3 regions of the Bacillus sp. Medicinal_06 genome follow, and region 1 is predicted to be linked to each of the others. Evidence: riboswitches for the same ligand, from Rfam matches in the RefSeq annotation. Region 1 holds a riboswitch; each other region holds the start of a gene.
What was found. Region 1 has a riboswitch for thiamine pyrophosphate ahead of thiC (phosphomethylpyrimidine synthase ThiC). Riboswitches for the same ligand answer to the same signal wherever they lie in the genome.
Positions count from the first base shown of each region.

Region 2: linked by a shared signal. The riboswitch ahead of thiT (energy-coupled thiamine transporter ThiT) and the one ahead of thiC (phosphomethylpyrimidine synthase ThiC) in region 1 are both predicted to bind thiamine pyrophosphate.
Region 3: linked by a shared signal. The riboswitch ahead of tenA (thiaminase II) and the one ahead of thiC (phosphomethylpyrimidine synthase ThiC) in region 1 are both predicted to bind thiamine pyrophosphate.

Region 1 covers NZ_JBWYHD010000006.1:327,265-338,359, reverse strand. Annotated here, with positions in the region: gene AC1M36_RS17045 (LTA synthase family protein) at 1-1,068, opposite strand, end outside; gene AC1M36_RS17040 (YkvA family protein) at 1,764-2,129, shown strand; gene AC1M36_RS17035 (metal-binding protein) at 2,179-2,673, shown strand; gene lldP (L-lactate permease) at 3,062-4,723, shown strand; TPP riboswitch at 4,956-5,071, shown strand; gene thiC (phosphomethylpyrimidine synthase ThiC) at 5,489-7,249, shown strand; gene AC1M36_RS17020 (cytochrome d ubiquinol oxidase subunit II) at 7,419-8,444, opposite strand; gene AC1M36_RS17015 (cytochrome ubiquinol oxidase subunit I) at 8,437-9,792, opposite strand; gene AC1M36_RS17010 (hypothetical protein) at 10,067-10,210, shown strand; gene AC1M36_RS17005 (transcriptional regulator) at 10,319-11,095, shown strand, end outside.
Region 2 covers NZ_JBWYHD010000002.1:55,991-67,085, reverse strand. Annotated here, with positions in the region: gene AC1M36_RS03980 (LysR family transcriptional regulator) at 1-248, opposite strand, end outside; gene AC1M36_RS03975 (MFS transporter) at 348-1,502, shown strand; gene AC1M36_RS03970 (hypothetical protein) at 1,553-1,786, opposite strand; gene AC1M36_RS03965 (DUF4247 domain-containing protein) at 1,865-2,674, opposite strand; gene AC1M36_RS03960 (DUF4178 domain-containing protein) at 2,687-3,193, opposite strand; gene AC1M36_RS03955 (DUF350 domain-containing protein) at 3,215-3,619, opposite strand; gene AC1M36_RS03950 (PspA/IM30 family protein) at 3,883-4,548, opposite strand; gene AC1M36_RS03945 (lipoprotein BA_5634 family protein) at 4,960-5,535, shown strand; gene AC1M36_RS03940 (FeoB-associated Cys-rich membrane protein) at 5,574-5,741, opposite strand; gene feoB (ferrous iron transport protein B) at 5,758-7,746, opposite strand; gene AC1M36_RS03930 (FeoA family protein) at 7,743-7,970, opposite strand; TPP riboswitch at 8,170-8,271, shown strand; gene thiT (energy-coupled thiamine transporter ThiT) at 8,367-9,032, shown strand; gene AC1M36_RS03920 (class D sortase) at 9,125-9,745, opposite strand; gene AC1M36_RS03915 (PspC-like choline-binding domain-containing protein) at 9,914-10,516, opposite strand; gene AC1M36_RS03910 (hypothetical protein) at 10,952-11,095, opposite strand, start outside.
Region 3 covers NZ_JBWYHD010000001.1:25,410-36,504, forward strand. Annotated here, with positions in the region: gene AC1M36_RS00135 (macrolide 2'-phosphotransferase) at 1-852, opposite strand, end outside; gene AC1M36_RS00140 (alpha/beta hydrolase) at 960-2,492, opposite strand; gene tenA (thiaminase II) at 2,816-3,505, opposite strand; TPP riboswitch at 3,686-3,792, opposite strand; gene AC1M36_RS00150 (MBL fold metallo-hydrolase) at 3,895-4,617, opposite strand; gene AC1M36_RS00155 (homoserine dehydrogenase) at 4,775-5,800, opposite strand; gene AC1M36_RS00160 (esterase/lipase family protein) at 5,936-7,123, opposite strand; gene AC1M36_RS00165 (lipoprotein BA_5634 family protein) at 7,427-8,107, opposite strand; gene AC1M36_RS00170 (ABC transporter permease) at 8,204-10,141, opposite strand; gene AC1M36_RS00175 (ABC transporter ATP-binding protein) at 10,116-10,886, opposite strand; gene AC1M36_RS00180 (sensor histidine kinase) at 11,031-11,095, opposite strand, start outside.

The DNA of each region.
Region 1 (11,095 bases):
CATAATGTTACGGTTCCAGAATGTTGCGTTGTTTGCATGGAATACAGCTGTGTAATATCCTTGCTGACGCAGAATTTCTGGAGTCGCAGTATATTCATTATTACCGTGTGTAAAGAATACAGCACCACGGTCTAATGGATATAATGATGTATCTACTAAGAATTCAGCATCCGATGTTTTTCCTTGTCCAGTTTGGTGGAAGAAGTTATCGAAGTAATAACTTTCTTTTGCAAATTGGTTTAAGAAAGGTGTAACTTCCTGATCACCGACTTTTGCACCAATTAAGAATGTTTGTAGGGATTCAAGAGAAACGACGATTACGTTTTTCCCTTTTGCCGCACCAAACATATTTGGATCTGGTTTACTTTGTATTGTTTTTACGTAGTTTTCTGTTTCTTGTAATTTGCTACCATCAGCAAATGCTTTTTGTGAACTTGATTTTGCTTGTAAGCCAAGATCATATACTTGGTGAGCATATAAACCTAAGTTTTTCACGAGCATAACGCGGTCAAATGAACGTGTTAATAGCTCTGGGCGCTCAGTTTCTGCAAGACCTAAGTTTGCGAAGAAAATAGCAACCGTTGATACGAAGTATAAAGAACGCATCGGACGTGATACGCGCTCCGTTTTTGCAAAGTTTTTCTTTTTCTTTAATAGAACCGAAAAGATAATAATATCAGCAAATGCAACGATGATTTTGTAATTGAATAGTTCTTTTACACTGGATCCTAGCTGTCCGAAGTTGGATGTTTGCCCAAGTACCGGTAAAGTAACGAAGTCATTGTAGAATCCGTAGAACATTACGTTACCAACAAGAACGATTGTTAAAAGAAAATCAATTCCAAGTGCTATATAATTACGTTTCTTTCCTTTCGCGAATAATGCAAGGCCCACAAGCAGTAATGATGCTGCCAATGGACTAATGAATAAGATAAATTCTTGCATGAAAGATTCAAGTTTCAAATCAAAGCTCGTACGCGTTATGATGTAAGTCTTTAACCATAAGGCCAAAGCAACAAACAAGGTAAAGCGCACATTTTGAAATTGTGATTTTAAAGATTCCTTCATCCATTTCCACCCTTTCTCTATCAGGCTTGGTCGATTTTGGAGCGAAAAATGCTAAAATAAAAAATACATAGTTTTCTTGGCCATGAGTAGAGTTTTCTATATCCCCCATATACGACTTTAACTATGCATACCCTTTTGGTTTCCTGCCAATTCTTTTGTTGATCCATAAGCGTAACGTCATTTCTGTATTATACAACAAAATTCAATTCTTAGAAACACTATAACATTTTACAGTTTTTGTATTTTTTATTGTTGCTGCCAGAGAAAACTTTAACATTGGTTTATATGCTCGTCAACTAGAAAATATAACAAAGATAATAAAGAATAGTAAGAGAAATAGAACATTTTATGTTGAGAAATATTGAGAATATAAAAACCGCTCTTTTAGTTTGGAAGAGAGGATCCGCCAGAGCGTAGAAGCTGTCAGGTTCTTTCTTAGCCCCAAGCCGCATTTAACACAAAGGGAGAAAAAGAGAGCGGAACCTCTTTTGTTTGCATAGCTGTGATTTATATGGTGGAAAAATGATTGCGAACACTTGTTCTTTCCTCTGTTGTCTGTTACAATAAATTTTTATTGATAGGTTATGTGTATATTTGATGAACATTTTATTAACTAATGGAGCTAGTTCCTTATTTTTGAAGGTGCATCTACTTTTTTCGTATAATGAAAAAAACAAAACATGGGGGCTCTTTATATGGAACGAAAATTTTCAGTCGAAGCGTTTTGGAATAAGGTGAAACATGTAGCGAAACAAGCGGGACAATCGGTTATTTATGCGAGTTTATTGCTGTTTTACGTTATGCAAAGACCGGATGTTCCAAAGCGAGTAAAAGCAACTATTATTGGAGCACTTGCTTACTTTATTGCTCCAATTGATGCGATTCCGGATTTTTTAGCTGGAATAGGTTATACGGATGATTTAGGTGCATTAACTGCTGCACTTGTGCAAGCGTCTATGTATGTAAACGAAGATGTAAAAGAAAAAGCACAGATGAAATTAGCGGATTGGTTTGGTTCGGATATAGACACATCGTTTATCGATCAAAAATTAGATCAATAGGTGAGAACTGTCAGAAATGGCAGGGCAAACATTAGCGGGGAAGTGTACTATGCCATCAGGAAAAACACATACGAAAATAAACTTACTCTCTCTTCCGATTGTTTTGTTTATGCTTGTTTCGTATGGACTAACAAATTTTGATTTTTTACTCACTTTTGCGATAGGGTTTTTAATCGGCACGTTTTTCTTAACACCAGATTTGGATACTCATAGTAACGCCTATAACAAATGGGGCTTGCTTCGTATTTTTTGGTATCCATATCAATGTGTGATGCCGCATCGTTCTTTCTTAACACATACGATTATAATTGGTGATCTCATTCGTATATTGTATATGCTTCTCGTCTTCTCTCCATTCCTATACATATTAAATAAAACGGTACTAGACGGAAGATTACTTGAGATTGCAAGGGAACATGATGTTGCTTTAACAACATTTGTAATTGGAGTTATTGCTGCGAGTGCACTCCATATTATAGCGGATCGATTGAACACGCGCCGAAAAAAGCTTATGAGACGAAAGAAAAAAAGAAGAAGAAGGTAGAGCACTTGCGAATTGCAAGTGCTTTTTCTTTTTTGTACTAAACGTGTTCATAAGACTTTTAATCAAACGTTTGTTTAAAGTGAAATACGTCAGAGTGACAGGATTTTCAGTCGTTAATCAAACGTTTGTTTAAAATAATGAGGGGAAATGAAATTGACTTTTTTCCTATTATAGGACTTATCCGGAATTGTGATTTAACAAAAAAATTAGAAAATTAGCTTAAAAAATCTTTTTAAATCAAAAATGATATGATAAAGTAGAAATACAATCATTGAAAACGTTTTCCTAAAACGTTTTTTATTTTAGGCTTAAAGGTATGATGACCGGATAGTCTATTGATAGGATTATAAAGGTTTTAAAACAGGGGATTACAGAAAGGGAGAGGACAATGGGGACATGGACACAAGTTTACGATCCGTTTGGTAACATTTGGATTTCGGCAGCGGTAGCACTTATTCCAATTATCTTTTTTTTCTTGGCGTTAGCAGTGTTTCGTATGAAGGGGTATGTGGCAGGTTTTATTACAGTTGTATTAACAATTTTAGTTGCGTTATTTGCGTATAAAATGCCGTTTACAATGGCGATGGCAGCAACTGGATATGGCTTCCTATACGGGTTATGGCCAATCGCATGGATTATTGTGATGTCGGTATTTTTATATAAAATTTCTGTCAAAACAGGACAGTTTGATGTGATTCGTGCATCGGTACTATCGATTACGAATGACCATCGTTTACTCGTTATTTTAATTGGTTTTTCATTTGGTGCATTTTTGGAAGGGGCAGCTGGATTTGGTGCACCGGTAGCAATTACGGCAGCGCTTCTTGCAGGTCTTGGTTTAAATCCGTTATATGCGGCTGGACTTTGTTTAATTGCAAATACAGCGCCGGTAGCGTTCGGAGCAATGGGAATTCCGATTACAGTTGCGGGGCAAGTAACGGGTATTGATGCTCATAAAATCGGACAAATGGCAGGACATCAATTACCATTCTTATCATTATTTGTTCCGTTCTTTATCGTATTTTTAATGGATGGCTTCAAAGGGGTTAAACAAACATGGCCTGCATTATTTGTAGCAGGTAGTTCATTTGCAATTACACAGTTTATTACAGCTACGTTTTTAGGACCAGAACTTCCGGATATTACATCAGCACTTGTCAGCTTAGTGTGTTTAGCATTATTCCTAAAAGTATGGCAACCGAAAGAAATTTATCAATCTAATCAAGCGAACGCTGAAGTGGCAGCGACAACAACTGCGACATCTATGCCAAAATTAACGGCAGGAAAAGTTGTAAAGGCTTGGTCACCATTTATTATTTTGACAGTGATGGTTGTGATTTGGAGTCAAGGATTCTTCAAAGCGTTATTTGCTCCAGGCGGGGCGTTGGAAAGTCTTGTCTTTAAGTTTCAAATTCCAGGTCTGCACAATTTAGTAATGAAGGCAGAACCAATTGTAAATAAACCAACGCCTTATGATGCAGTATTAAAGTTTGATATTCTATCAGCAACAGGAACAGCGATTTTAATTGCGTGTATTATTTCAATCCTTGTACTTAAAATGAGCGCAAAACAAGCAGTTGAAACATTTAAAGAAACATTACAAGAATTAAAAATGCCAATTCTATCTATCGGTTTCGTATTAGGATTCGCATTCATCGCAAATTATTCTGGTTTATCGTCAACACTCGCGTTAGCATTAGCAGGAACAGGTGGATTATTCCCGTTCTTCTCACCATTCCTTGGCTGGATCGGCGTATTCTTAACAGGATCAGATACGTCGGCAAACGCATTATTCTCCAACCTGCAAGCTATTACAGCGCAGCAAGTTGGCGTATCAGAAGTATTACTTGTTGCGGCAAATACAACAGGCGGTGTAACAGGTAAAATGATTTCTCCGCAATCGATTGCAATAGCTTGTGCGGCAGTAGGATTAGCGGGAAAAGAATCTGATTTATTCCGCTTCACAGTAAAACATAGTCTATTCTTCGTAATCATTGTTGGGATTATGACATATGTACAAGCTTATTATTTAACTTGGATGATACCGTAAATAAGAAAAAGATGCCCGGGCGGGCGCGTGCGGGCATCTTTTTTGAGATATCGGCGATTTTTTAAATATATCGACTGTTTCTCTAAATATATCGGCGGAAACTACTAACATATCGACTATTCGACAAAGGATATCGACCAACATACAAAAAACGACACATAAAAATTAAGATTCATTTGTTTGCATTTTTCTGATTATCGTGTATGATAAGAAAGTATTGAAAATTAAATCAGTGATAAACTAGGGGTGCCCAAGAGAAGCTTGGGCTGAGAGAGAAGTGCGAGAACTTCTTAACCCTCTGGACCTGATCTGGCTCGTACCAGCGTAGGGAAGTTAACGGCTTTACATAACGATGTCTTTATGAGCCAGGTCCTTGTTTTACTATGGACCTGGCTCTTTTTATTTTGGCATGCGCTGGCCACAAGTTTAATCTCGTCCTTGTCACATGTAAAGTGGAGCCGACTGTTTAGCCCTGACGGCTAAAGTTCTTCCGTACAGAAAGTGTTTTTTACTTTCTTGTGCGGAAGGTTTTTAGATGTGAAGGGCTAGGAGGCGAAGCTGGATCACAAGAAAAGCGGAGGCGGCTCGTTCAGAATGAGAGGGGGATGGAGCTTCAGCCGAAGAGGCGCAGTTTGCCTCGGCGGAAGAAGCGAAGCCCCCGCCCATTCTAGCCGCTGAAGTAAGAATCGAATTGTCCAGAAGATGGCCCAAGACTCTGAGCAAGTTAGATTCAACTGAAATGATAAAGGGGAGGAAACACAAATTATGAAGCAATCTGTTTCAGCTAAGCAAATTGAATTGAAGTCGAGTTTACCAGGGAGTAAGAAAGTCTATGTTGATGGTCCGCATGAAGGTATGAAAGTGCCGATGCGTGAGATTGCACAAAGCGATACAAATGGTGTACCAAATCCACCAATTCGTGTTTATGATACAAGTGGTCCATATACAGATCCTGAGTACAAAGTAGAGTTGGAAAAGGGAATTCCAACGCCACGCCGTGGTTGGATTGTTGACCGCGGAGATGTAGAAGAGTATGAAGGACGCGAAATGAAACCGGAAGATGATGGTGTGAAAGTTGCATCTAATCATACACCTGTGTTTCCGCAAATGGATCGTAAACCACTTCGCGCAAAAGAAGGTGCAAACGTAACGCAAATGCACTATGCTCGCAAAGGTATTATTACATCTGAAATGGAATATGTTGCGATTCGTGAAGGGGTAGAGCCAGAGTTTGTTCGTAAAGAGATTGCGGAAGGACGCGCCATTTTACCAGCAAACATTAACCACCCAGAAGCAGAACCGATGATTATCGGACGCAATTTCCACGTGAAAGTAAATGCGAATATTGGGAACTCCGCAGTTTCTTCTTCTATCGCAGAAGAAGTTGAGAAGATGACATGGGCAACACGCTGGGGCGCAGATACAATCATGGATCTATCAACAGGGAAAAATATTCATACAACTCGTGAATGGATTATTCGTAATGCTCCTGTACCAGTTGGAACAGTGCCGATTTATCAAGCGCTAGAAAAAGTAAACGGAATCGCTGAAGACTTAACGTGGGAAGTATACCGTGATACGTTAATCGAACAGGCAGAGCAAGGCGTTGACTACTTTACAATTCACGCTGGCGTGCTACTTCGTTACATTCCAATTACAGCAAAACGTACAACAGGTATTGTTTCACGTGGTGGCTCGATTATGGCGCAGTGGTGTTTATTCCATCATAAAGAAAACTTCCTATATACTCACTTTGAAGAGATTTGTGAAATTATGAAACAGTACGATGTTTCCTTCTCTCTAGGAGATGGATTACGTCCAGGGTCGATTGCGGATGCAAATGATGAAGCGCAATTCTCTGAGCTTGAAACACTTGGAGAATTAACGAAGATTGCTTGGAAGCATGATGTTCAAGTCATGATTGAAGGACCAGGACATGTACCAATGCATTTAATTAAAGAAAATATGGATAAAGAGCTTGAAATTTGCCAAGGAGCACCATTCTATACGCTTGGACCTTTAACGACGGATATCGCACCTGGGTATGACCATATTACATCGGCAATTGGTGCGGCGATGATCGGCTGGTTTGGTACTGCAATGCTTTGCTATGTAACGCCGAAAGAACATTTAGGCTTGCCAAACAAAGATGACGTTCGAGAAGGGGTTATTACGTACAAAATTGCGGCACATGCAGCGGATCTTGCAAAAGGACACAAAACAGCGCAGCAACGTGACGATGCACTTTCAAAAGCTCGTTTTGAATTCCGTTGGCGCGATCAATTTAACTTATCTTTAGATCCTGAACGTGCAATGGACTTCCACGATGAAACATTACCAGCAGAAGGAGCAAAAACAGCTCATTTCTGCTCAATGTGTGGTCCGAAGTTCTGTAGTATGAGAATTTCACACGACATTCGTGAATATGCAAAAGAAAATGATTTAGAAACAACAGAAGCAATTGAAAAAGGTATGAAAGAAAAAGCAGAAGAGTTTAAAGAAGCTGGTAGTCACTTATATCAATAATTGAATTTGAGATTTTTCAGGGAGTTTATTTTCTCTCTCCTTCCTTTGTGTTTGAGATGGGGGAAATATGTACTGCTCCCAAACACCTCTTTACTTGATTGATCACATGTACCTAACTTAAATATAGAAGAAGCCCCCTTTGCTAAGACGGTAGCAAAGGGGGCTATTATTATTTTTCCTTTAGGAATGTTCGATCCTTTAAGAATAAATTCCAGAAGAAAATAAAGCCTGGAAGTAAGATGGCGATGCCGATTGCATAGAGGATGAGCAGCGCATAGAATGTTTCTTTCGTTGTAAAGCTTGTAAATACAGTAACATCCGGGTAAATGATATATGGTAAATGCGCGACGCCATAAGCGTAGCTTGCAAATGCATACTGTGCAACAACTGCTAAAACAGCGATGCGCGGCCAGCCAAGTGAATCGTATTTTTTATTTGTCCACCAAAGGGAAGAATACCCGATTACAAATAAAATAATGGAGACTGTGAACCAAGGGAACTGTTTAATTAATCCTTGCATGAGCCAATGTGTTTCTGGATCCATTACAACAAGGGCGATGATGGCCGTAACGAGTGTTGCTGGACCAAGTATGATGGCATTTCGTCTGTAAACACGGTAGGTATCCTCTGAACGCTGTTCTCTCGCAAAGTCAGCTAAAAAAAGAGAGGACAGAAATAACTCAGAAGTTAATCCGAATAACATATACCAATAAATTACTGGACTCGATAAAAGTTTCCCATATAATAGAACTTCTTTTCCGCCAGAGGTCGTAATATAAGCACCTTCTGTAACAGGTAAAACTGTAATTAATAAGGCCGGAATTAAGAGGCCTGTAATACCAGAAATAGAGCGAAGAACATGTTCATATTTGGGTACAGAATAAGCAAACACCATGAATGTACTGCGAATGGCAACGAGAACTAAAATTAATGTTACCGGCACAAACATGACTGTTGCGAGTGTAAAAGCTGCTTTTGGAAAGAAGCCAAGGAATGCAACAACGACAAAGACGAGAAATGTATTTGTTACTTCCCATGTTGGCGATAAATACCGATTGGCAAGTTTTCCAGCTAGCGTCGAGTGCTTCGCGTATGCCATACCCCAAAATCCAGCCCCAAAATCAATGGAGCCTAAAATGCTGTATACGAAGATAATGGCCCATAAGATAATAATCGCAATACTTGCCTCATGCACGAGGATCTCCTCCTTGCTGCACTAAATCATTTTTTAGCGGATGTCTTTTAAAGAACGTCCGCAGCACGAAAATTGTTAACGCGCCAAGTCCGATATACAAAATGATAAATAAAATGAATAAAGGTCCAACAAAGTCAGCACGTGTTGCAGCATCAACTGTACGTTGCATACCATAAATGGTCCAAGGCTGACGTCCACTACAACTGAAAATCCAACCGAATTCAATACCGAGTATCATAATCGGCCCGCATGCAGCAGTTGCCCATAGCAGCCACTTCGGTAACTTTGCTTCTTTTTTTCGATAGATAAAATACCAATATAAAAGGGCAATGGTTGCTACAGCAAAGGTGAATACGGCTGTACCAACCATTAAGTTGAACAGTGTATGTGTATAAAACGGTGGCCATGTTTCTCTTGGGAATTCATTAAGCCCTTTTACAACGGTATTAGGGTCTAAACCAACGAGTAAGCTGAGCATATTCGGAATTTCGAGTGCATAGTTTAGCTCAAGATTTTCAGGATCAACAACTCCACCAATGGATAGGGGAGCATGTGATGTCGTTTGAAATAAAGCTTCAGCTGATGCGAGTTTTTCAGGAGAATGCTCATGTAAGGCGATGGCTGATTCATGTCCAGAAAGCCACATAGTTGCGCCTGTAATAAAGGTAACAACAAGTCCTAAAAATAGTCCTTTTTTATGATAAGCAATCTCCCTTGCGCTCACATTTCGTTTTAATAATTTAAATCCAGCGATAGAAGCAATGACGGCTGCTCCGGTTGCATAAGCTGTAATGACGACGTGAAAAGAGCTTGTGAAAAAGCTGGGATTAAAGAATGCTTTCCACGGGTCAACGTTAAAAACAGAGCCATCGGGATTCATAGAAAAGCCTGCTGGTGTATTCATCCATGTATTTGCTGAAGTAATTAACACGGCGGATGCAGTTGCACCAAGCATGACAAAAAAAAGTGAGATTAATCTCATGAACGGTGGCAATTTATCTGCTGCGTATACGTAAATAGACATAAACAAAGCTTCTAAGAAGAATGCGAAAATCTCAATCTGAAACGGAACAGAAATCACTTGTCCGACAATTTTGGCGAATCCAGGCCAAAGAAGTGAAATTTGTACACCGACGATTGTTCCAGTAGGAATTGCCACACCAAGAAGGATGGCAAAAGCCTTTGTCCACCTTTTTGCCATAACAGCGTAATCTGAATCCTTCTTCCAGTGATATAATACTTCGCTTATAAAAATCATCAAAGATAGTCCGATTCCAAGGGTTGCAAAAATGATATGGAATGCTAGTGATGACCCAAAGAAAGCCCGTGACAATGTAACAGTATCCATAACTCTACTCCTCTTCATTTTTGCCATTATTTTCTGATTGAACTGGAAAATTTATTCAAAAAAATGCCAAATATATATATGTATTTTAAAAACTTAATATGATATTATGATTTTGGAATATTCAGGAAAAATAACGAAAGAAAGGTGGAAATATTTCATTTGTGTTTTAGAACAAAATCTTTTATAATGCTTATGCGAACGTTAGTTCTATTAAGGGAATTTCATTTGTAGAGGGACAAGCTGAAAGTCCACGGGAAACGGAGGGGATGTTTGTATGTATCCTGAAGTCATTAGAAAAATGGCGTTTTCGAAAGAGCATAAAGATTTGTTATTAAAGTTATACAATAAAGAAATTACACGGCGTGAATATGATCATCTTGTACAATCACTGTACCGCCCCACAAAAGAGGCTAATTAACATGTGCAAAGGATAGAAAATGAGGGACAATCTAAAGGATTGTCTTTTTTTATGTTTCTGTATGTTCTATCTAGATTACGGTTAGTCTTATTATAGAGGTGAGGAAATGTGCGGAAGCGTTTGTATATAGGGATTGCGTGTACTTTATTTATCGTGTTAGGTGGAATTGTTTTTTGGACTGCACTACAAGGCAATCGGACAGAACATTTTATTATGAGACATATGATGAACGAGAATGAGACGCTCGCAACATATCGAATAGCTGATTCGAAAGTAGGAACGAATGAGGCAATTGGACGTGAAGCGTTATCAGAATCAGCAGGGTTATGGCTACAATATACGCTTGATATAGACAATCAATCATTGTTTGATGAACAAGTAAAGGTGATCCAAAATTATTTTGTACATCCCGCTTATATTGTTTTATGGAAGATTTCTGAAACAGGGGACAGACAGGCAGCTACGAATGCTCTTATTGATGACCTTCGTATTATCGAACAGCTATATCGTGCCTATGATATGTATAAAGAAGAGCGGTATAAATATTTTGCGGATCAATTGAGTGATGCTGTACTTCGTTATAATAAGAAAGGAAAAAACTATGTTGATTATTATGATGCAGATAATGGAATGCAAAACAACATATTAACGACGTCTTACATAAATCCAAGGGCATTCTCTTATATGAAAAAGTACGGAAAAATTTCAGAAGCGCAGTATCAGGGAGTGATTCAATTTTTAGCGGATTATCCAAGGCAGGGCTGGGCATTTCCGAAAGAATATAAAGAAGATGGCACGTTCACATATGAAAAACAGGTGAATGTAATTGATCAATCGTATGTTGCTTATCATCGTAGTTTAGGAGGAATTTCTTCAGAAGCATAT
Region 2 (11,095 bases), on a different contig from region 1:
ACTTCTTGTTTAATAGCCGCTTCGTTCTTCAATACATTTTGAATATGAGGAAAAAGACGATTTGCAAACTCAGTCATTCTAATCTCAGATTGCTTATTCCGGTGCAACAAAGGATATCCTAATTCTTTTTCTAAACTAGCAATCGCATGACTCACAGCTGATTGCGTCATATTCAATTGTTCTGCTGCTCTAGTAAAATTACCTAACTCTACTACCTTTTGAAACACTTCATATCTAGCTATCGTCATGAATCTTACTCATACCTTTCATGTAAAATATGAATTTCACTAATTTCATTATACTCGTTACGATGAGATTAGAACAAATCATCAAAAGGGGGACTCACATTGAATAAAATTTTTTTATTAACATTTGGGATGTTTGCACTAGGAGTAGATGCTTATATAATGGCAGGAATCTTGCCTCAAATCGCCGATGACTTTCATGTTTCAATTGGGACTGCTGGACAAACAGTAAGCATCTTTACAATTTGTTATGCGATTGCGGCACCTTTATTTGCTGCATGTATGAAAAAGACAAACACAAAACATACATTATTAGCAGCATTATTCCTTTTCACATTTTCTAACTTTCTGACCGCTGTAACTCATCATTTTATGATTCTCTTAATTTCTAGAGGCCTAGCTGGCATAGGTGCTGGCCTCTACTCACCATTAGCGTCGTCAGCTGCTGTTACATTAGTTTCTGAAAAAAGAAGGGGTAGAGCTTTAAGTACTGTTTTACTTGGAATGAGTGCTGGCACCGTAATTGGCGTTCCATTTGGCATATATATCGCTTCCATTTATGAATGGCGTATAGCGATGTGGTTTATTGTTGTGATTGGGACAATCGGGATATTTGCTCTCTTTGCTAAATTTCCTATGATAGAATCTAAACCTTTACCAACGCTAAAAGAGCGGCTAAATATGTTTAAAAATAAAAAGATTTCACTCGTCATGCTTATCACAATGGTATTAAGCTTTTGCAGTTTAGGTTTATACACATACTTAGATACTATCATTACTGCATATGGCTTTCAAAAATCTATCATGTTTATTTGGATGTGGGGAATTGGTGGTATTGCCGGAAGTTTTATAATTGGGTTTATAATGGATTTCTATAAGAAGCCAAAAATCATATTACTGTACTTAATGGGAATCATGTTTTTCTCGTTTATATGTATGGGGATTTTCCATGAAACTGCATTATTGTTAGCTATCTGCTTCATTCTTTGGGGAAGTACGGGGTGGGCGGCACTCGCTACTCAGCAAAAGACACTCTTAGAAATTAGCCCAGATCACGCTACCATTTCAATCGCTTTGCTTAGCTCTATTAATTATTTTTCTGGTTCTATCGGGACGGTGACAAACGGAATGTTTTTAGAAAAAGGAATAGCTCCTATTACTTTACCCTATATAATAGCTGGTGTATTGCTTTTTGCTATAGGAGGCCAAATTTTTTTTATAGGTAAGGAAATTGTAAAAGCACGTGAACTTCACTAAATTATGATTCAAAAATAAAAGTCCCTATCTTCTAAGATAAGGACTTTTTCTTACGCCCTTCCCCATTTCCCACCACACTTCACCCACTCCACATACTTATGAAACATAGGTACTTGTTCTCGAAATTGAAAAGGAACATATAAGAAAAGAAGATATAGCGGTATATACATAATTACTAACACTAAAAATCCGGTTCCAACATTTGAAGCTACTGTTGTACTTGTAAACAGACTCATGAACAATACGAGGAATAACACGAAACTAAATCTTTTATAAGTAGTCATGAATCATCCCTCCTCTATAACTTTATAGTAGCATAAAAAAAGCCCAAGAAGCATCTACTCTGCTCCTTGGGCTTTTCTCTATCTTCTCTTCGTAATTTTCCCTGAACCACCAACCCTTGTTTTTGGGGGAGACGTATTCCTTGGCGGGCTTTTAATGGATGATTTTGGTTTAACATCAGATCCGCTAGAACCACCAGGTGATTTTGTGATTTTCCCTTTTTTCTCTGTAGATGGTGGAACCGTCTTTGTTCCTTTTTCGACAATGCTTCCTTGGTCTCCTACAGATGGTTTCGGCTCAATCTTATCACTTCTTTTAATAATAGAACCCTTACCTTGTTTTGTAATAGGCGGTGGTGTTTGTTTCTCTTCTTTTGTAGGCGGCCTGTCTGGAATAACCGGTTTATGATCTTTCCGATCTGTATATCCTCGGTAATCACCATGATACGATTTACGTGAATCAAATATATCATTTAATATACTCGCCATAATATATCCTTGTAAAAAGGACGGGTGATAATTTTGACGAACGTATTCTTTATTACTAATTTCAATTAATGTATCAGACGGTTTTTCTTTATCCTTCTGAAGATTATATAACTTATCAGAATAGACAAGGAACATCTGATTTTCATCTTCTTTAGATACTTGCTTCGGCTTTTTCTCATCAATCAGTTCTTTTGCAACTTCTGGAACTGACCGATTAGCAGCCCTATACACATAAGATTCTTGCTTACCATCTTTTGCGACGGATTCTAGTGGATAACGATCTTGAATCGATTTTTCACTTTGACACCCTGATAAAGCATATCCAGCAATTACAAGTAATGTAACGATGGCAAGTATAGGGATTACGAATGATTTAATCATGGTAAACAATCGGTTTGACATGATTACGCCCCCTTACGTTGCCCTTATAATTTGTACATCAGCAGGAAGAATCGATTCTCCCTCATACATCATTGTACGTCCGTCTTGCCACTCAATGCGAAGTAGCTGCCGGTTATCAGATTGAAACTCCCACACATATTGTTCATCAGAGACAGCAAACGGTGTTTTTCCCATCACAACAACACGTCCGCTATATTGTTCTTCCATATGATACTCGATATCATCCATTTCAATTGTCGTTGGAATCTCATCTATCGAATCTAACCGGCCATCAATTGGTGTATACAACTTATAATACGTACTTTCACGATTTTCAATTTTTAAATAGCGAATTGTTTTCCCGTCCTGTAATGTTAAGACAATTTCATTCCGAGAATGCATGCTTGTTTTTCCGATCAATTCATACATCACTAATGAAACTTCAATCATATCGCCAGGGGCTAACGTGAGTAACGATTTCTCTGGTTTCACAGGCTCTGGACTTTTTATTATATTTTTAATACGTTTAAATAAACTCATGATGTATCCCTCCTTTTCTCGTTATAGACAAGCTGCTAAAATGAGGGCTCCAACAATATGTAACGAACCAGCTAATAAAGCATGTGCGACATGACCTTGCTTCGTTCCCTCTTCTAAATCTAAACCTGCTACTTTTTTCAAAATCAGTTCAATAAACATCTCTACAACTAATAAAATAACGAATGAAACCGCTGACGCAAGGAGCGCCTGCCATAAATCATTTGCTTTCGTAATTGATTGTGACAAAATATATCCTTGTGCAAAAAGCTTCATAATAAAACGTGTTGTAACCGCCATATTACCTTTTTTAATCTCTGTCAAATCGTTATATTTCGTAAAAATAGAATCAACCCACATAAGTGCAAATAAAAGAACAGCACTTGCTCCTGTCCATACGAGCATGGCTAACACATTCATCCATGTCATACAAAAACCTCCTCCTAGAAAAATAATAAGAAAACCGACATGATTGCTTTCCATGACATGCCGGTTTCTTTATCTACTATATATCTATTTTGATTTCCCGCATCTAAACTACAGCTTTGAAAATAAAAACAGGTTTCCTCTCATTCCCTATTTCTGTTCTCACACGGCATGGGATCCAAAAGAGCACTGACCGCTCCTACACACGGCCGGACACTCTCTTCCACCCAAAAAAGAAAGGTTTTTAGTCCTTCATTTATATATTATTATTTCTCATACTGCTTCATAATACGTGCTAATTCATCATCCACAGCTGAATTTTTATTTAAAGCTGCAAATTCCTCATCTAACGACTTTTCTTTTTTGTAAATTTCGCCGCTTGCCTCTGCTTCAGCTTCTAATTGAAGAGCTTTTTCTTCCATACGGCTTAGGCCTGCTTTTGCAGTATTGGCATCGAATCCAGACATTGCTTGATTAATGCTCTTTTGCGCCTTCGCAGCATTCACACGCGCTACAAGTGTTTCACGTTTATTTTTCAGCTCGGTTAATTGCTTACGCATTTCTTCTAACTTCGCACGAAGGTTATCAGCAGCTGCTTTATTTTGCTCATAGCTCGCTTTATATTCATTCATCTTTTGCTCTGCATTTTGCTTTTCCTCTAAAGCACGGCGCGCAAGATCAATATTATTCGCTTGAACAGCCATATGTGCTTGTTCTTCACGTTTCTTTACAAGTGCTTCTTGCTCTTCAAATAATAATTTAAACTTTTTCTCAAGCGCGATTTGAGCTGCTACACTCTTCTCAGCTTCTTGTACATCTTGCTGCATATCGCGTAAATATTGATCTGTCATCTTCACTGGATCTTCAGCTTTTTCAATTAGTGCATACACATTTGACATCGTTAAATCTCTTAATCGTTTAAATACAGACATTCATATTCCTCCTATGGATTACCTTATATTTCAAATTTACTTCCGGAAAAACTTTCCTTTACAGTAAGAATATTCATTTCCAAAGCCTACGTGTACATTATATCAAAACTAAGATGTCCTTACATGTTATTTACTAAATATACACCCTATAATCTGACATTGTTATTGCAATATGTACCCAACACCATAACTTTCATCTATATATTCTCTCCTTTCCATGATATTTTCAGCTCTTTTCAATACATTACATAATTGTAATGTTACTGTAAGCTAACTCGATAGTTAGAAAAACGTTATTCTTATAAAATGAAATCAGAAGCGAGATGAAACAAAAAAACAATTTTGCTTCTCTAAATTTAAAAAACAATACATTTGTATTTACTATAACGTATAGAAAAAGGAGACAAGAAAATGAAAAAATTAGTAGGAATCGGGTTAGCAGCAGCAATTTCATTAGGAGCGTTATCAGGTTGTTCTTTATTAGGTGAAAAAGCAAATGGCTTAGTATTATACGGAACGGATCAACAAGTCGAGCAAATAGCAGATAAGAATAAAAAAGATGTAAAAGAAAAAGATGTATATAAAATGAAACTTGCAATATTAGAAGATAAGAAAGTACTTGTAATGGACAAAAAGACTGGTGAAGAACTAGTGAAAAAAGAACTACTTAAGAAAGTAGAAAAAGATGACACAAAAGCAATCGATAAACTACCAGCAGTAACAGCGGATCAAGGTGTATTATTTGCGAAAGAAAAAGTAGAGAATGCGACAATTGATGGAGCGAAATTAAAATATGAGAGTAACACAATCATCGGTGATGGTCGTTCTTATGCAGATATGTTTGCAATTGTTGATGATGCTGCATATGGTAATGTGAAGGGCGAAGAGAAGACTGTAGGTGTACTAAAATTTGATAAAGACCCTAGTAAAGAATTACCTGGAGCAAACGGAGTAGAGGCTTCACAACTTGTAAAAATTAAAAAGTAGGTCATAAAAAAGCTTTGCGAAATTCGCAAAGCTTTTTTCTATTTATTCACGACCTGCTCCATATCGGGACTACAACTCTTTGACTGACATGATTTATTCAAGGAACACGCTGCACATTTCCCTTTTTTACTTCTCTTTACAAAATTGAATAATGTATATCCTGCATAACCAAAAATGACAGCTCCAATTACAATATTGACTATCATTATGATACATCCCCTTCTAGAATCCAAGCATGGATCCGACTTGGTATATAACGAGCGTTAATGCATAAGCAATGATAAGTGGATAAACAACAGAGAAAATCGTCCATTTTATAAACCCTGTTTCACGACGAATCACAGCTACTGTTGCTAAACATGGAACGTATAACAAAATGAAAAACATGAACGCATAGGCTGATAATGCAGTATAGTGCGCCCCCATTACATTTCCAAGCACATCTTCTTTCACTGCATAAATAATCGCCATTGTTGAAACAACAACTTCTTTTGCTAAAAATCCTGTTAAAAGCGATGCTGCCGCTTGCCATGTTCCAAAACCGAGCGGTGCTAAAATTGGTGCCACGAACCCACCAATCATCGCTAAGAAACTATCTCCCATATCTACACCAAATCCAGATGGACCAGCATAGTTGAGTAACCAAATGACAACAGACCCACCAAAAATAAATGTACCAGCTTTACGTACGAAACCTTTTCCTTTTTCCCATGTGCTCAGCCACAATGTTTTTGCTTGTGGCATACGATAAGGCGGAAGCTCAATCACAAAAATAGACTTTTCTTCTTTTAAAACAGTCATAGACATTACCTTTGTAACTAATAGCGCAAGTACAATCCCTGTAATGTATAAAGAGAACACGACAGTCGCTTGGCTATTCGGAAAAAAGACTCCCGCAAATAATGCATACACAGGTAACCGTGCTGAACAAGACATAAATGGTGTTACTAAAACAGTAAGCAGCCTCTCTTTCTCTTGTTCAATTGTTCTTGCTGCCATAATGCCTGGTACGTTACAACCAAAACCGATAATCATTGGAATAAACGCCTTCCCATTTAAACCGAAGAATTCCATAATCCGGTCCATAACAACTGCAATTCGTGCCATATATCCTGAGTCTTCTAGTAATGAAATAAAGAAAAAGAGTGCAAAAATTTGTGGGACGAATACTAATACAGCACCAACACCAGCAATAATCCCCTCTGTAACAAGCGCTTGAATAAAATCAGAGGCACCAATAGTTGTTAAGCCCGCTGTTACCCAATCGGTGAGTTGCCCACCGAAAAATTCATCAAGCATATCCGACAAAGGCGTCCCAATCCACGTAAACGTAACCTGAAAAATAAAAAACATAACTGCTAAAAAGATTGGAAGTCCCAAAACTTTATGTGTAATTAACTGGTCAACTCTTTCCGAAAAAGGAACCTTTCCTTCTTTTTCATGCTGAATGACATTTGTTTTGAACTTTTCAATATACGCTGCACGTGTATTATAAATATGCTGCTCTAATGTACCATCAAGTTCTTCTTCCAGATTAGAGCGAATTGCCACAAGTTCCTTATAAATCGGTAATCTACTCACTTCTTGTTCCACTACTTCATTATTGCTTAAAAATTGAATTGCAAGCCATCTTGGGTGTTCATAATTTTCCTTAGTTAAAAATCCCATAATCTCTGCAATTCCTACATCTATTTTTTCACCATATGAAAGAACGAACGGCTTTTTCTCTTTTTTATCACTCTCATGCAAAGTAGCAAGTAACTCTTCACAGCCTTTCCCGCTTCTCGCAACAACAGGAACGACCGTTACTCCTAATATTTCTGATAATCTTTTTACATCAATAACAATCCCGCGCTGCTTTGCAACATCGATCATATTTAACCCAATTGAAACTGGCTTACCAAATTCCAGCAGTTGCAATGTTAAATGCATATTGCGCTCAAATTGAGAAGAGTCAACAATATTCAGCATATGTTGAAATTCTTCTTTTAATAGAAAGTTTGTAACGACACCTTCATCACGCGAGACAGGATTTAAATCATATACACCTGGTAAATCAATTAATGTCCCTTGCTTATTCTTTAACTTACCAATCTTTTTTTCTACCGTTACCCCGCTCCAGTTTCCCACGTATTCATAGGAACCAGTTAACGCATTAAATAATGATGTTTTTCCTGTGTTCGGATTCCCTAGCAATGCAACCTTATTCACGCTAATTCCACCTTTATCATTTTCGCGTCACAATGACGAATACTAATTAATTGCCCACGGCATTCTAGTGTACATGGTCCCTTGAACATCGCTTTTTGTTTTACACGAAGTTCACTTCCTTCAGAAAGACCAAAAGCAGCTAATCTCCGCTTTAACAACTTATCTAACGCCTGTATATTTTTCACTAGTGCCTTTTCACCTATTTTGATGTCAACTAGACTCATAATCCCCCTCCTCAAAAGAGAATGATAATTATTTTCAGATAAATTATATCATATTGCATGAATCACTCACTATAGCATTCCCCTACCTATTTGTTAACATTTTTGAACAATTCTATTTTCATACTTTTTCCGTTATATAAATACCCATTTGCCATTCTCATCCATTTCAATTACAATGAATCTAACAATCAAAGAATCTCGTTATCACAGGGGGAGCCTCGTTGCTGAGAGGGAATATAATATTCCGACCCTTAGAACCTGTTAGTTAATGCTAACGTAGGAATTGTGCAAACGTCGAAATACATCTACCCCATCATTTTTTATTTACGTATTTCATATCTCCCTATGATACATTATTCTTTTTTTGTGCAACTTGGATTTAGGGGGAATGACAATATGCGTAACACCAATTTACAAGCGATGATTGAATCTGCAATCCTGGCAGCCTTTGCCTTGATCATCGACATTTTACCACTATCAATTAAACTTCCAACAGGCGGTTCTGTTTCATTTGCTATGATTCCTATTTTTATTATCGCTTACCGCTGGGGATTCAAAACGGCTTTCTTAGGAGGCTTGATTTGGGGACTGCTGCAAATTGTAGTCGGAGATGCTTATATTTTAACGCCAGTGCAAGCATTCATTGAGTACTTCGTTGCCTTTGCTTTTGTCGGCTTTGCCGGTTTATTCTATCGTCCCATTCAAAAAGCACTTGGAACATCCAGTCCTAGTAATGAACCATCTAGTCTAGGTAGTCGCAAAGATAAATCTTCACCAAAAAACAATCAGGGGAAAAAAGTGGTCGCTTATATTATCCTTGCTACATTTGTTGGTAGCTTTGCACGTTATTTCTGTCACTTTATTGCCGGTGTTATCTTCTTTGGAAAATACGCACCGCCAGGACAGTCAGCTGTTCTTTATTCATTGATTGTTAACGGTAGTACGATGCTTGCTTCTTTCGCTTTATGTACAGTATTATTACTCCTTCTATTTACAACAGCGCCACGCTTATTCAAAAGTGCAGGTGTATATAATATAAACACAAAAAAGAAGAGTGCTTAAATGGCGCTCTTCTTTTTAATTTAGTGAGTTATATCAATGCTCTATTTCACATTCTCTCATTCTAAATAGCTAAAGACAAAAATACTGTAATCTCATTTTGAATCAGTAGCAATTAATTTTGCCTCAATAATATATCGATCCGGGGCATCGCCTATGTAATCAAATGGATAACAAGTCGTCAATGTTAATGTTGGTGCTTCTTTCTTTACAATAACTGTGCGATCATCAGCATCTGTAATCCATATTTTTTGAATTTCATACGAGTAAATTTTATTATCATATTCCACGATAAGATGATTTTTTTCTTTCAGCTCTCCTAATTCTGTAAATACAGTATCACGATGTCCACTTAATACAGTATGTCCTCCTTGGGGTGGTACTGTTGTCATATCACTAACAAACATACCTACACCTTTTTTCAATGTAGTATTATTCGTCCCCCAGTATACCGAAAATTTCTTTTTGATTTTCGGTATACTTAATATAGCTACTTTCTCTCCTTCTTTGTGTTGGATTTGAGAAGAGGGTACTTGAGAATTTGCATTTGTTTCAGTAGCAGTGTCTTTTGATGTTATCCTTTCAAACTGCTTGACCTCTTCTATCGTTAAATCTTGCGCCGAACTTTTTCCTTTGTACCATTCAAAAGAGTAATAAGCACCAACAAGAATACCAATTATCATGAAGGCAACTCCAATACGATTTAGAAATGTCACCTTTAATCCCTCCATTCCTCATTATTATTTCTCTCCTTATATACCCTTTTTAACACCACTTCTCATGTATTTATAAGATATATCCGAGATGCAAAGATAATTTACAAAGCAAAAAAGCTGCCAAAAGTAGCTATTCAACTACTTTCGGCAGCCTCTTATTCAAAATATTTAAAGCATAACGCCATTATCTTTAAATACATACCAAGTACCATTAATCAAGTGTTTGCCTGTTGCCATTGCACCATCAGATTTTAAATAATACCATTTTCCACTCTCTTGTAGCCACCCTGTTTTCATCGTGCCATTCGAATTCATATAATACCAACCTGTATCAGTTCTTACCCATCCAGTTCTCATTAATCCACGATGGATGTAATACCACTTATTTCCTTCTTTTAACCAACCAGTTTTAAATGCTCCATCTTGGTTTGTATATAACCAGCGATCTTCATCCTGTATCCAACCAGTTTGCATAATACCATCTTGACCTAAGTAATAATCTCTTCCATTTACTCTAACATAATCGTTTTGCACCATCATTCCATCTATACAGTAATACCATTTTCCGTTATAACTTAACCAGCCTTCATGAGCTTTTCCATCTTTATCAAAGTAATACCATGCATCTCCAGTTTTTACCCATCCCATTTTTTGTATAGCTTGTTCTTCTTTCGGGATAGCCTGATTCACATTTTCACTTGTTTCTCCATAAGAAACGGCAGGTACTAAAAACATTACAGACATTAAAACTAGCAAAATAATTTTTTTCATTTTTCCCAGTCTCCCAAATAATAATTTATTTTGGTTTCTACCTCTATAACCAAATTATATTACGAATTATAAAAACAAACAACATTTTTGTAATATAAATGTAATAATTTTATCTTTTTTGTTACTTTAGATATTTTATCGTTACTATTTTCCTATTATATTCTTAAAATAATATATATATCCGTTTTGATTTTTCGACATATAAGTTACGGTTATGAAAATAAAAGAAGGTCTTCACTCCTTTTCTCCTTCTGTTTTCACATGGCATGGGGCTAAAAAAAGGAACCGATCGCTTCTACCTATGAGCGGATTCTCTCTTCCCCCTAAAAGGAATGGTTTTATTTCGGTTTTTCAATCCGTATTTATATAGATGTTTATCTTCACTAAAAAAGCATTGTAGATTCCCTCTACAATGCTTTTTCTGTGTCTCAGTATTTAATTGTTACTTTCACGTGAATGTAAAGTAAAAGGATCTGGAGTAATAACTAATTGTCTCGGCTCAGTTTTCTTTAAGTGATTAGTGACGTTACACTTACTATGTTGAAAGGACCATGCTTTAATAGGATTTGTAAAGATGAT
Region 3 (11,095 bases), on a different contig from region 1:
AAATAATCCAATCATAACTGGATAAGCAGCGCCAAGTTCAATAATATGTTCAAGCATTCTCGGCCAAACTTTCCCTCCTGCTTTTTCATATTCGTTTAATAGTACTTTCAAATTCTCCTGTCCAAAGATTGTAAGATAAAGAGTGAAATCAGTAGCTGGATCTGTCACTTTCGCTTCTGTCCAATCCAAAAGTCCTGTTACTTTGTCATTTTTATCAACTAAAATATGCGGCGGATGTAAGTCACCATGAACAAATGAAGAGTGCTTTGGCCAATACGATTCATCTGCAAGCCATGTTTGCCAACGCTCCCATAGTTCATCTGAAACACCAAGTTTTGATTTTATTTGATGCATTCTATCTATTAACAATTGCTTTGCTTCAGCAGGTTGAAGAACTTCAATTCCCTTTTTAGTAGCCTCATTATAATCAATCGAATGCAAGGCGACAAGTGACTCTGCTAAAGATCGGATAAATGTCATAGATGGTGGATCATTTTGAATATGCCACACATAATTTTGTATTTCTAAATCAATCACTGCTGCAGGGTTACCCTTTACTAATGGATAAGCAATTAATTCTGGTGTGTTGATTTTCCAATTTGGTACTGCAACAGGTACATATTTTTGAACAAGCTCAAGTATTTTCCCTTCTAATGCCCCTCTTTCAATTACATCTGGTCTTCTTGGTTTCCGGAGAACCCATGAAACACCCTTTTCATCAGTAGCAAATACAACTTGAAAGTCCATTCCTGATTCATTTAATTCAGCGCTTTCTTTATTTAATTGTAAACCATTCTTTTCTGCAATCTTTAACATTGCTTCTATACTTTTCTGTTCATTTGTATTTGTCATAGATAGACACTCCTCTGAAATTTTTCATATAATTACAAAAAACACAGACTGGGTGCCCGTGTTTTTTGTAAACGAAATGAGCTCTTATAAATATACTGTCCTTATTTTTATTTCGCTCTTCCTTGCACCCACGTAGCAATATCATTTATAACATACTCAGGAATATTGGCTGGACTATAATATTCATCCGGTTTACTTAATTCCCCATCTCCTTCTGTAAAGAAGTGATTTAACTTTGGATAAAGTCGATAATCTACATTATCTCGCTCTTTTAATTGTTCTTTCCAAAGAGGAATTTCGATTTTTGATTGAACTTGATAGTCTCTTTCTCCTTGAATAATAAGAAGCGGTGTCTTTTGTTCTTTAGACATTTCTGCCGCCTTAATTTTACGGATAGAATCCCAAAATACAGGCGCTCCTAAATAAAAATCTTTTGGAGGGTTTTTTCCAGAAAAATTAGGGTCATTTAATAATTCATATTGCGCTTTATAAAATTTATATTCCTCAGCTGTCATTCTGCCGATAGAATACAAGTAATCAAATTGATCTAAAACAACATCCTGGAATGTACGAGCTGGTCCTCCCATCACAATTGCCCCAGCAATATTTTGATTTTGGTCTTTTTCGATCATTTTCGGAACCATCATTCCGCCTTGACTATGGCCGAGAACATAAATTTGATTCTTGTCTATCATAGGATTATTTTGAAGAAAACGAGTCGCAAAAAGTGCATCATCTGTTGTTTCTTTATCAACTGTATAAAACGGACTAAATTGTGTTTTCAATCCATGTTCATATGTTCGTTTATTATAGCGAAGAACAGCAATTCCTTTCGAAGCAAGACCTTCAGCTAAATCGCGAAACGGTTTTAAAGCAAACGCAGTTTCATCTCGATCGCTTGCTCCAGATCCTTGCACAAGAATAACCGCTGGGAAAGGCCCCTCTCCCTTTGGAACAGACAGTGCTCCTGGTAATGGGAACGCGCCACTTCCGACTACTACTTCTTCTTCAGTAAACGAATCAGGATTACTATATGCCGGGCGCTGTGCAACAGAGTCGGATGACATACTAAGCTGGAAATCGTCTATTTTTCCAGATGGATCTAATCTAAACATGAAAGGTACAGTGAATTTTTCAAATACTAATCCAATTTCAATGTTTGTATGAACGGAATTCGTCTCTTTTTGCTTTACCTCTCCAATTCCAATAAAAGAACCTGCTTGTAACTGCAGGGGAAGTTCCTTCCAATAACTCTCCAGCCACTTTTCAGATATTATCTTCTGTAAAGGTCGAGAAGTTAAATCAAATGCAGATTTATAATTTTCAGTATGCATATAACGGATAAATGTAAGAGTAGTAGATATAACAGGATTTTCATCATCAGCATTGTTTATTTCTTTTATATTTGTGTTTGTTTCTTTGGATGTTGAGGTAAATTGATGGTTGAATGGATTATTATATGTATAAGGATAAAAACTTATTTTCAATGCATCTGTATTTCCCCTCTCATACAGACTTGGAGAAATTGCAAAATTTTTAGGTTGAATGGATTCTGCTGCGTATGAAACTGAGGGAATGCTTATTGCACAAATTGTACTAACGAGTAAAATCTTATTCGTTATTCGTTTTCTCGTTTTCATATTTATTGACTCCTTTCAAAGTTAAATTCTTTTAATACAACATTCCAAGCATTGTAAGGAAAATAAAAAACATCAAAGAGATTAATAAATTTCTTTACGCCCTCTAACAAAGAATGTGATATTATAAACAAACTTCAATAAAAACTACCTTCTTCCTCCTTTTTATTATGTAATTTTTTAATAATATATGAGCATCTAATTAGTGAAGTTGATTCTTCTAAAAACAGAGAAATAGAAATATTATTTTCGTACAAAAAAATGACTAAACTAAGTTAGTCATTTTCTATACTTTTTACACGCGTGATAAGAGACATATTTGTTTCTTATAAACTTATATCTTCTACTTGTTTTTCTACTGGCCATTTTTCTAATGTGTAAGCCATCTCCCAAAATGAATATTCATATTGACTACTAATGACAAAATGCTGTTTCATGCGCTTACGATCAGTTTCTGTTACTGTTTCTGCAATGGCATCTAATCTGGCAATTTGCTCTTCTACTAAAGTACGGAACCAGTCAGAACCATATGCAGAAATCCACTCTTGGTAAATGGGTTCTTCCGGTTTACATTCCTTAAGTCGCTCACCAATTTCATAATAAAGCCAATAGCACGGCAAAATCGCTGCGATAACATCCCCAATATGTCCCTCGTATGCAGCGCGATACATATGTGATGTATACGCATAAGCCGTCGGTGCAGGAATGAACGATTCTTTTTCTTTTTCCGTAATTCCTAATTTTTTCGCAAAATTCTCATGCAGCGATAATTCAGCTTGGTATGTATTTTGTGCATGGTGCGCCATACGAGCTGTCGTTTCTAATTCAATCGCTTTTGCTGCTCCTAACGATTGGACTCTTGCAAAATGACTTAAATAATATGAATCTTGCAGAACGTAATAGCGAAAACTAGCTAAATCTAATGTTCCGTTCCCTAGTTTTGTCACAAATGGATGATTAAAACTTGCTTCCCAAATCGGATTAACTTCTTTACGTAATAACTGTGAAAATAACATGATAGACCCTCCAATAAACGTTTTAATAATAAAAAAATGAAACAAGTTTCTTAACGAATTGCTCGTTAGCTACTAGATTACTGAGACTCACTTCAAGTAGGTGCGCAAAATAAAAAAGCTTTCTTTACACACACGTAAAGAAAGCGGACTGGACATTATCAATATTTAAAAAAATATCATATTCTGTCACTTCCACTTCCCTACGCTGGTATTACCCAGATCAGGTCCTAAGGGTTTCAAAGATATTTTTTGATCTCAGCCTTTAAAAGGCCCCCCTAGTGGATAAATATATATAACTATTTAACTTTGATATTAATCATAACATATTCTAGAATACTATCAAATATTATTTGTAAATTCAATATCGCTAACATATAGGCACGAAAATGTTAGCAATCCTCTTCTACTAATCTCGCTATTTGCTCCTTCACATTCAAATTACAAACACCACCGTGATAACAAATCACCGTCTCAATATCAAATTCTAAAAATCTTCTAAGCGATTTTGTAGCTGTATCCATGTCTGGCGTTGTATGCGGAACAGGTCCTTTTAAGTTTCCACCAACGCATACTATCGCGTCGCCCGCAATTAATGTTTTATATTTTTCACTATATAAACTAATATGTCCCGGAGTATGCCCTGGTGTATGAATCACTTCAATGCCTCCGAAAAATGGTAGTCTTTCTCCGTCTTCTAATGTCCGATTTACTTTTGCCGTCGGAGGATTTTCATATAGAAATTGCATAACTTCTGGAAGTGCATCCCATTTGTCTTTACTCATTTTACTTGGATCCGTTTTCATTAAATGCACTTGTCCTTCAATATATGGCTTGTCTAATTCATGTGCGTATACTTCAATAGAATGGCCTGCCTTCTGCTGTATTTCAGGAAGACTTCCAATATGGTCTATATCTTGATGGGTTAAAATAACTGCTTGTAATTGTTCAAAAGGGACACCAATACCAATCATTGCATCACGAATCCCTTCTAATTGGCCTGGCATACCAGTATCGATTAATATAGCTTCTTTTTCATCCCAAAGTAACGTGGGATTTAATTCGAATTCTTGAATTTTTAATTTTAACACCGCTAAACCGTTTTCTATTTTCATATTACACGTCTCCCTCGATACATAAATTAGTGAAGGTATTTCACTTACTAAAATGTATCACGTTAAGGATATTTAATCAAACACTAAATTTATAATCATAACACAAAAATATTTATTTGTCAAATTTCTTTATTTGATCTACAACCAGAATTTTTCATCACACATCTTTCCGATACAAATTAATTAAATCTTTCAGAGCTGCCGCTGCTGCTGCTCTTGGGTTCGAGGCTCCCCCGATTGAAGTAACTCTTCCCATCGTATCAGTATGAAAAGTGATTCCTTTTTCCGTTCCATTTACATGAGCTAAAGGATGCTCTTTCCCTATTTCACGCGGACATACTTCAAGTTTAGGGTTCCCTGAATGGTCTCTATATGCCGCTCCAATTAGTTTTAGAGATTTACCTTGTGCTTTTGCTTTCTCTATATCTTGTTTCGTAATACCCTCTATCCCATTTACATTTACGTAATCAAGAGAGTATTCTGACTGAAATAAACTGTTCGCTAACAATAATAGTTTACAGGCACTGTCCATTCCACTTACGTCTAATGATGGGTTTGTTTCAGCGATTCCTTTTTGCTGCGCTTGATGCAGTGCTTCCTCAAATGTTACATCTTTTTCGTACATCTTTGTAAGAATATAATTTGTTGTTCCATTTAAAATACCTTCTATACTTTCAATTTGGCACCCTGCTAAACTAAATTGTCCAATATCTAATGTAGGGAGCGCAGCTGCAGTTGCACCACTATAACGAATACGTACGTTAGCTTTCGTTGCTTTTTGCTTTATTTCTTTCCATGCGCTAACGAGTGCACCTTTTGAAATAGCGACTACATCCATATGATTTTCAATCGCTGTTTCAATATATGTTCTTCCAGGTTCACCTGTTTGAAGATTAGTTGGTGTTGATTCTATTAATACATGACCAAAAGGCATTTTTTCACTTTTATCGAGTGGATAGTTTTTGAGATATCTCTCCAATGCATTAGAACCTGTACCATAAGTTAATAATTCTTTAATATGTAAACCTTTGGCGCTAAAGAGATTGACTGTACTTCCCATAACTCCAGTAAGGACAAGTTCGATACCGTACATCTCATTTATATATAAAGCTTTCTCAAATACCAATCTTACAAACTCTTTTCCAACAGTTCCATATCCAGATATTACTATGTTAACTCTCACATCATCACCTCAAACTATTGTGCTATTTTAATGTTAACTCCATTATACTCCGAAAATATGATGTGATTCACGAAAGAAAACTCCCTCAAAAAAATTTGAAGGAGCTGCTACATTTCAATATAAATATGAAGCCAGTTATTTCGGTAAATTGGATAGCTTTTCAGCAATCTTTCGGTAAAAAGCATTAATATCAGAGAACCCTAAGGAATCCGAGACACTTAATCCAACCATATCGAGGTGATCCCAGTTTTGTTTTGTCTCAATATGATTCCATTTCCCAAGTTCTGGCGCACTACTATTATTTATAACCACATCAGTTGATGGTCCTACCATAGAGTTTGTATTTACTACTCCGTCATTTTCCCACCAGGATGAATCAATGAATGTACGATTCTGTTCGTATCTTGCATATGACCCTAAGAAAATTGCATTTCCCATCAGTGCCTTATTCATGGTGATGTGCGGTAAATGAATTCCCGTTATAGGTGCTACTTGTGTTGCATGTCCACTGTAAGAAAAATAATATACATCTGGTTGCGCTTTTACCCAAGTGTTCAATTCCTTTGCTCCATCTGTACTTAAATCCCATTGGCTTATATCTTTTGTATCCTTCAAAATGGAACTATTTAAGACACGGTTTGAATATTGATAAAATGATTCCCCAGCTCTTTTTTTAATTCCCCATTGATCCAATTTAAAATCGTATAGTGATAGATTGTTATTTTCTCCAACTCCAGCAGTTGCGACGAGTAATTGCTTTACAGCTGGCAAGAGTAAACTTCCATCTGCAAGGGTTGTCCCATTGTGAGGAGTGGCTAATGTCGTTACACTATGAACGTATGATTTTCCTCCCTGAAACAACGGAGACATTTTCACATCAGCATGTTGTTTTACATATTCTCTCTCTTCTTGATTCCCTTCTTTTAACAATTGGACTAGCGTACGTATTGTTTGTCCTCCCATACTATGTCCTACTAAATGAAGCTTATTTGTCTCACTCCAATTTTGAACAAACCCTGTATATGTTCTTCCATATCGATCGTGTCCATGTTTTTCGGCATGAGCTGCTCCATAATCTACTGTTCCACCATTGATTTGAGCGTATAACTCACAAGCACGATCCCAGTTACTTGATAACGGCCCAACAGCGGCAGTATGAACATTGTATCCATCTCTCTTTAAATTTTCTTGAATATCGTGAACACCACCCCAATACTTTACACCCAATAATTCATCTCTGCCCCATCCTGTAAAACCATGTACAAGAATAATCGGATTGTTATTTTTCTTCCCTTCTTCTGCTTGTATTGGCATCGGTAGCATTACACTCGAAGCGATACAACATAAAATTAATAATCCCCAAAGTAATCTTTTCATTTTACATCCCCTTTTCTTTTTCTCTACATCCCTAATAAAACGCTTTCAATTCTACCTCCTTCTTATGTGATAGAAAAAAGATCCACAAAGATATACCAACGCAATTTGCAATGGCTATATAATGTGGATCTCCAATTCTCTATCACATTTATTAACTTAAAAATAATGTAAACAATATTATTTGAATTGTCTATCTATTATGAAATATTACATAGTTGATAAAGTTTTGTTGACAATTCCCTTTCCCTTTTAACCTTCATCCTCAAAAGTAACAAATTTGACCGATATTAATTTATGAAAATCTTTGACTTGCCTTTTTATCTTTAAATATTCAGTTTTTAATGTATTATCTGTCGACATTTTAGGCTTTTCGTAACCCAATAATTTTTTGAAGTGAATAATCTGTAACTTTGTTTCATCCGCTTTTATCTTTCTATATACATCCTTTTTTGCAACAATAAGATACCATTGAGACTTATAATCACGAGAATTTCCAATCCAAGCATCGCTGTCATATGAAACAGGAATTTCTTTACTGTTTAAATCGATACTTGTAATATGTTTTTCCTCTTCATGTGTAAATAATAACGAAGCTTCTTTTGGGATTTCCGGTAATTTTTTTATAGAAGTATAACCGGAGCGATTATTCATATCATTCTTCCGCAAAATTCGATCTTTTATCATAGCTTGCGCTGTTGTTTCATCTATAATAAGCACTTTATTTTCACCAAAAACGCCCGTTTTCACTTCAAATACTTCTTTTTCTTCTATATTTTCTTTGTAACGTTCAAAAATAGGTAAAGTAAATTGTTCGTCTCCAATCATTATCATCCCGTTCGCAGGCCGTTTATTTTCTTCAGAGGAAGAACAGGCACTTAGGCTTATGACAATCAGGACAATTAATATAAAAAAAGATATTGTTTTTCTCATTATGACTCCTTTCATTGTCTAAATTAATTTTCAAGTATACTCATTATGGTTATTTTCCATTTACCTTTGATACAATCAAAACTTAATAGTCATATTTTACTGATCCATAGTCCTATAAAGTTTTTGTAAGTAACGCCAACGAGTCATAAAAAAATACAAGATTTGTATACATACAAATGAAATTAAGATGATAATTGAACTATTTAAAATAGAAAAATCCACTAATTGTTGCAGTGCGGTATATGCAACTGCAGTATGAATTACCGCAACAACAATTGGTAAAAAGAACATGATTAACAACTGTCTTGTTACAACACCTTTTAGTTCTCGCTTACTTAATCCCATTTTTGAAATCATTTTATATTGTTGTTGATCCCGGTCTAAATCTGTATATAAACGGAAATAAATAAAGCTCGCTGCAAATGTAAAAAAGACAATTCCTACTAAAACACTCGCCATAAGTAACAATCCGTTTGTTTGTTTCGCTTGTAACCACTGCAATGCTAAAGCTTCAAAATAAAAGCTACGCTCTCCATTCTCTATACCCAATATGTTATTTAATTGATGTGAAATTTCCTTTGTTCTCATCCAATCATCTACAACAAATCCGTAAATACGCTCTTTAGAGAACGTGATATCCTCACGAGCAATGAATGGAACTTTATCATATACTTGGTCTTGTACTGCAATTAAAGTATTTCCTACTTCATGTGGTAGAACCAAGTTCTTTACAGCTTTCTTTACATGAAATGTTTTCATCCAATCCCCATGAATCACTTCAATTTCCTTTTTAAATTGATTATTTTCAAACTCTTGTTTTTGCGCTATCCACCCTGGAACTAGCAAAATTTCATCTTCTCTATCAAGCGTTTCTTTTTGGTAGCCAAGAGACTTCGCAAGATCATTATATTCACTTAATTTCATAACAGAAACATCGCTTTCTGTATATTTAGTAGAGGCAGAACCCAGTCGATAAGCAATATTTGCCTCATTAAGATATTTCTTAATTAAAGCAAGGTGCTCATTTTCCATCTTATTGTCTTCAAAACTCATATAGGTAAACGTATACGGATTGGTCATTCTTGACAGTTCTTTATTTCCAAGTGCAGCAGTAGTTCCAATTGCAGTGAACGCGACTGCCGAAATGATAGACACAATAAAAAACATCATTGCATTATCTTTCATTCGATATATTAACTCTGAAAACGTTAGTATATTTGTTTTCTTTAAAAATAAAGATTCCCGCTTTTTGGCAGCTTGCAATAGAAAAACACTGCATTGCGTATACAGAAAATATGTACCAATTATAACCAATAACACACCTAATCCTAATAACGGAAAAGAGATGATTCTTCTAAAGATAATATACAGTACGATTCCATATCCAGAACTGATACTAACAAATGATAGAAGCGATAAAATAATAGAAGCTTTCGGTTCAGGCTTTGGTTTTTCTTCTGCTTGAATAAGTTCCACAAGTTCAGTTACTTTAATCATCTTAAAAGTAACAAGTGATACAATTAAAAATAAGATAAGGAATGTAACAATAGTTAGTAGAATCGCTTGAATTGGAATATAAAAAGGTAGTCCCTTGTTAATCATTAAAATACTTGCACTAATAAGTAGTACCAACTTGGAAAATATAAGGCCAATCATAATGCCTATAAAGATTGAACCAAATCCAATTAACATATTTTCAATAAGCACTAACTTTTTCAACTGTCTTATAGACATTCCTTGCATCATTAAAATGCCAAACTCTTTTTTACGTGTTTTTAAAAATGAGCTTACTGAATATAAGATAAAGAAAAATGAAAACACAAAAATCAAGCTTTGTGAGATCCTAAATCCAATTGTACCAAGTTCACTTATCGTTTCACTTGTCGATTTTAACTCACCAGTTAAATCAGGGTGAAATAATAAAAGCGCATACGTAAAGAAAATCATAATAGAAAATGTACTACTTAAAAAATGAGCGGCGTACGTCCGTTTATTACGGAAAACATTATTAAATGCGAATTGACGAAAAGTCATGTCTTTTCCCTCCTAACAACGAGAGAACATCCATAATTTTTTGATAAAAAGCTTGTCTACTTTCACCGCAATAAATTTCATTATACAATTCACCGTCTTTAATAAAGATAACGCGACTACAATAACTTGCTGCATATGGATCATGAGTAACAAGCATCATGGTTGCACGTTCTTTCTTATTCAGTTCTTCTAACATACTCATCACATCATTCGAAGACTTAGAATCTAAATTTCCCGTAGGTTCATCCGCTAATAACAATTGTGGTTTATGAATGATTGCACGAGCAATTGCGGTTCGCTGTGCTTGACCACCTGAAATTTCATATGTTCTTTTATGCAAAATATCCAGAATGCCTAACTTTTCTGCAACTTCTTCTACCCGCTTATTCATTTCCTTTACAGCCACTCCATCTAACGTCATTGGCAACACAATATTTTCTTTTACGGTAAGTGTACTGAGAAGATTAAAAGACTGAAAAACAAATCCTAGCTGTTGTCGACGGAATAATGCTAGTTTTTCAGATGACAGCTGAAAAGGATTCATCCCATTTATTAAAATGTTTCCTGATGTTGGTGAATCAATCGTAGATACCATATTTAACAATGTTGTTTTCCCACTACCAGACGGACCCATAATACCAACAAACTCACCTTCTTGAATAGATAAATCAATATCAGCAAGAGCTTTATAAGGAACTTTCCCCTTATATACTTTACTAATTCCTTTCGCCTGCAATATTTCCATACCACATTCTCCCTTCATTTATTCTGCTTAGTTTAAAGTGTAAAGGAGTTATCTTACATCTCATATTGATTCGTCTTTCATTCACCTTACAACTTTGTAAGATTTCTAAAAAAGCTGATGAAAAAGTCTATTTCATCAGCTTTTTTATGAAGTGTAAAAAATAATTCTTACAGTTGTACCTTTTCCAACTTCAGAATGTATTTCTACTT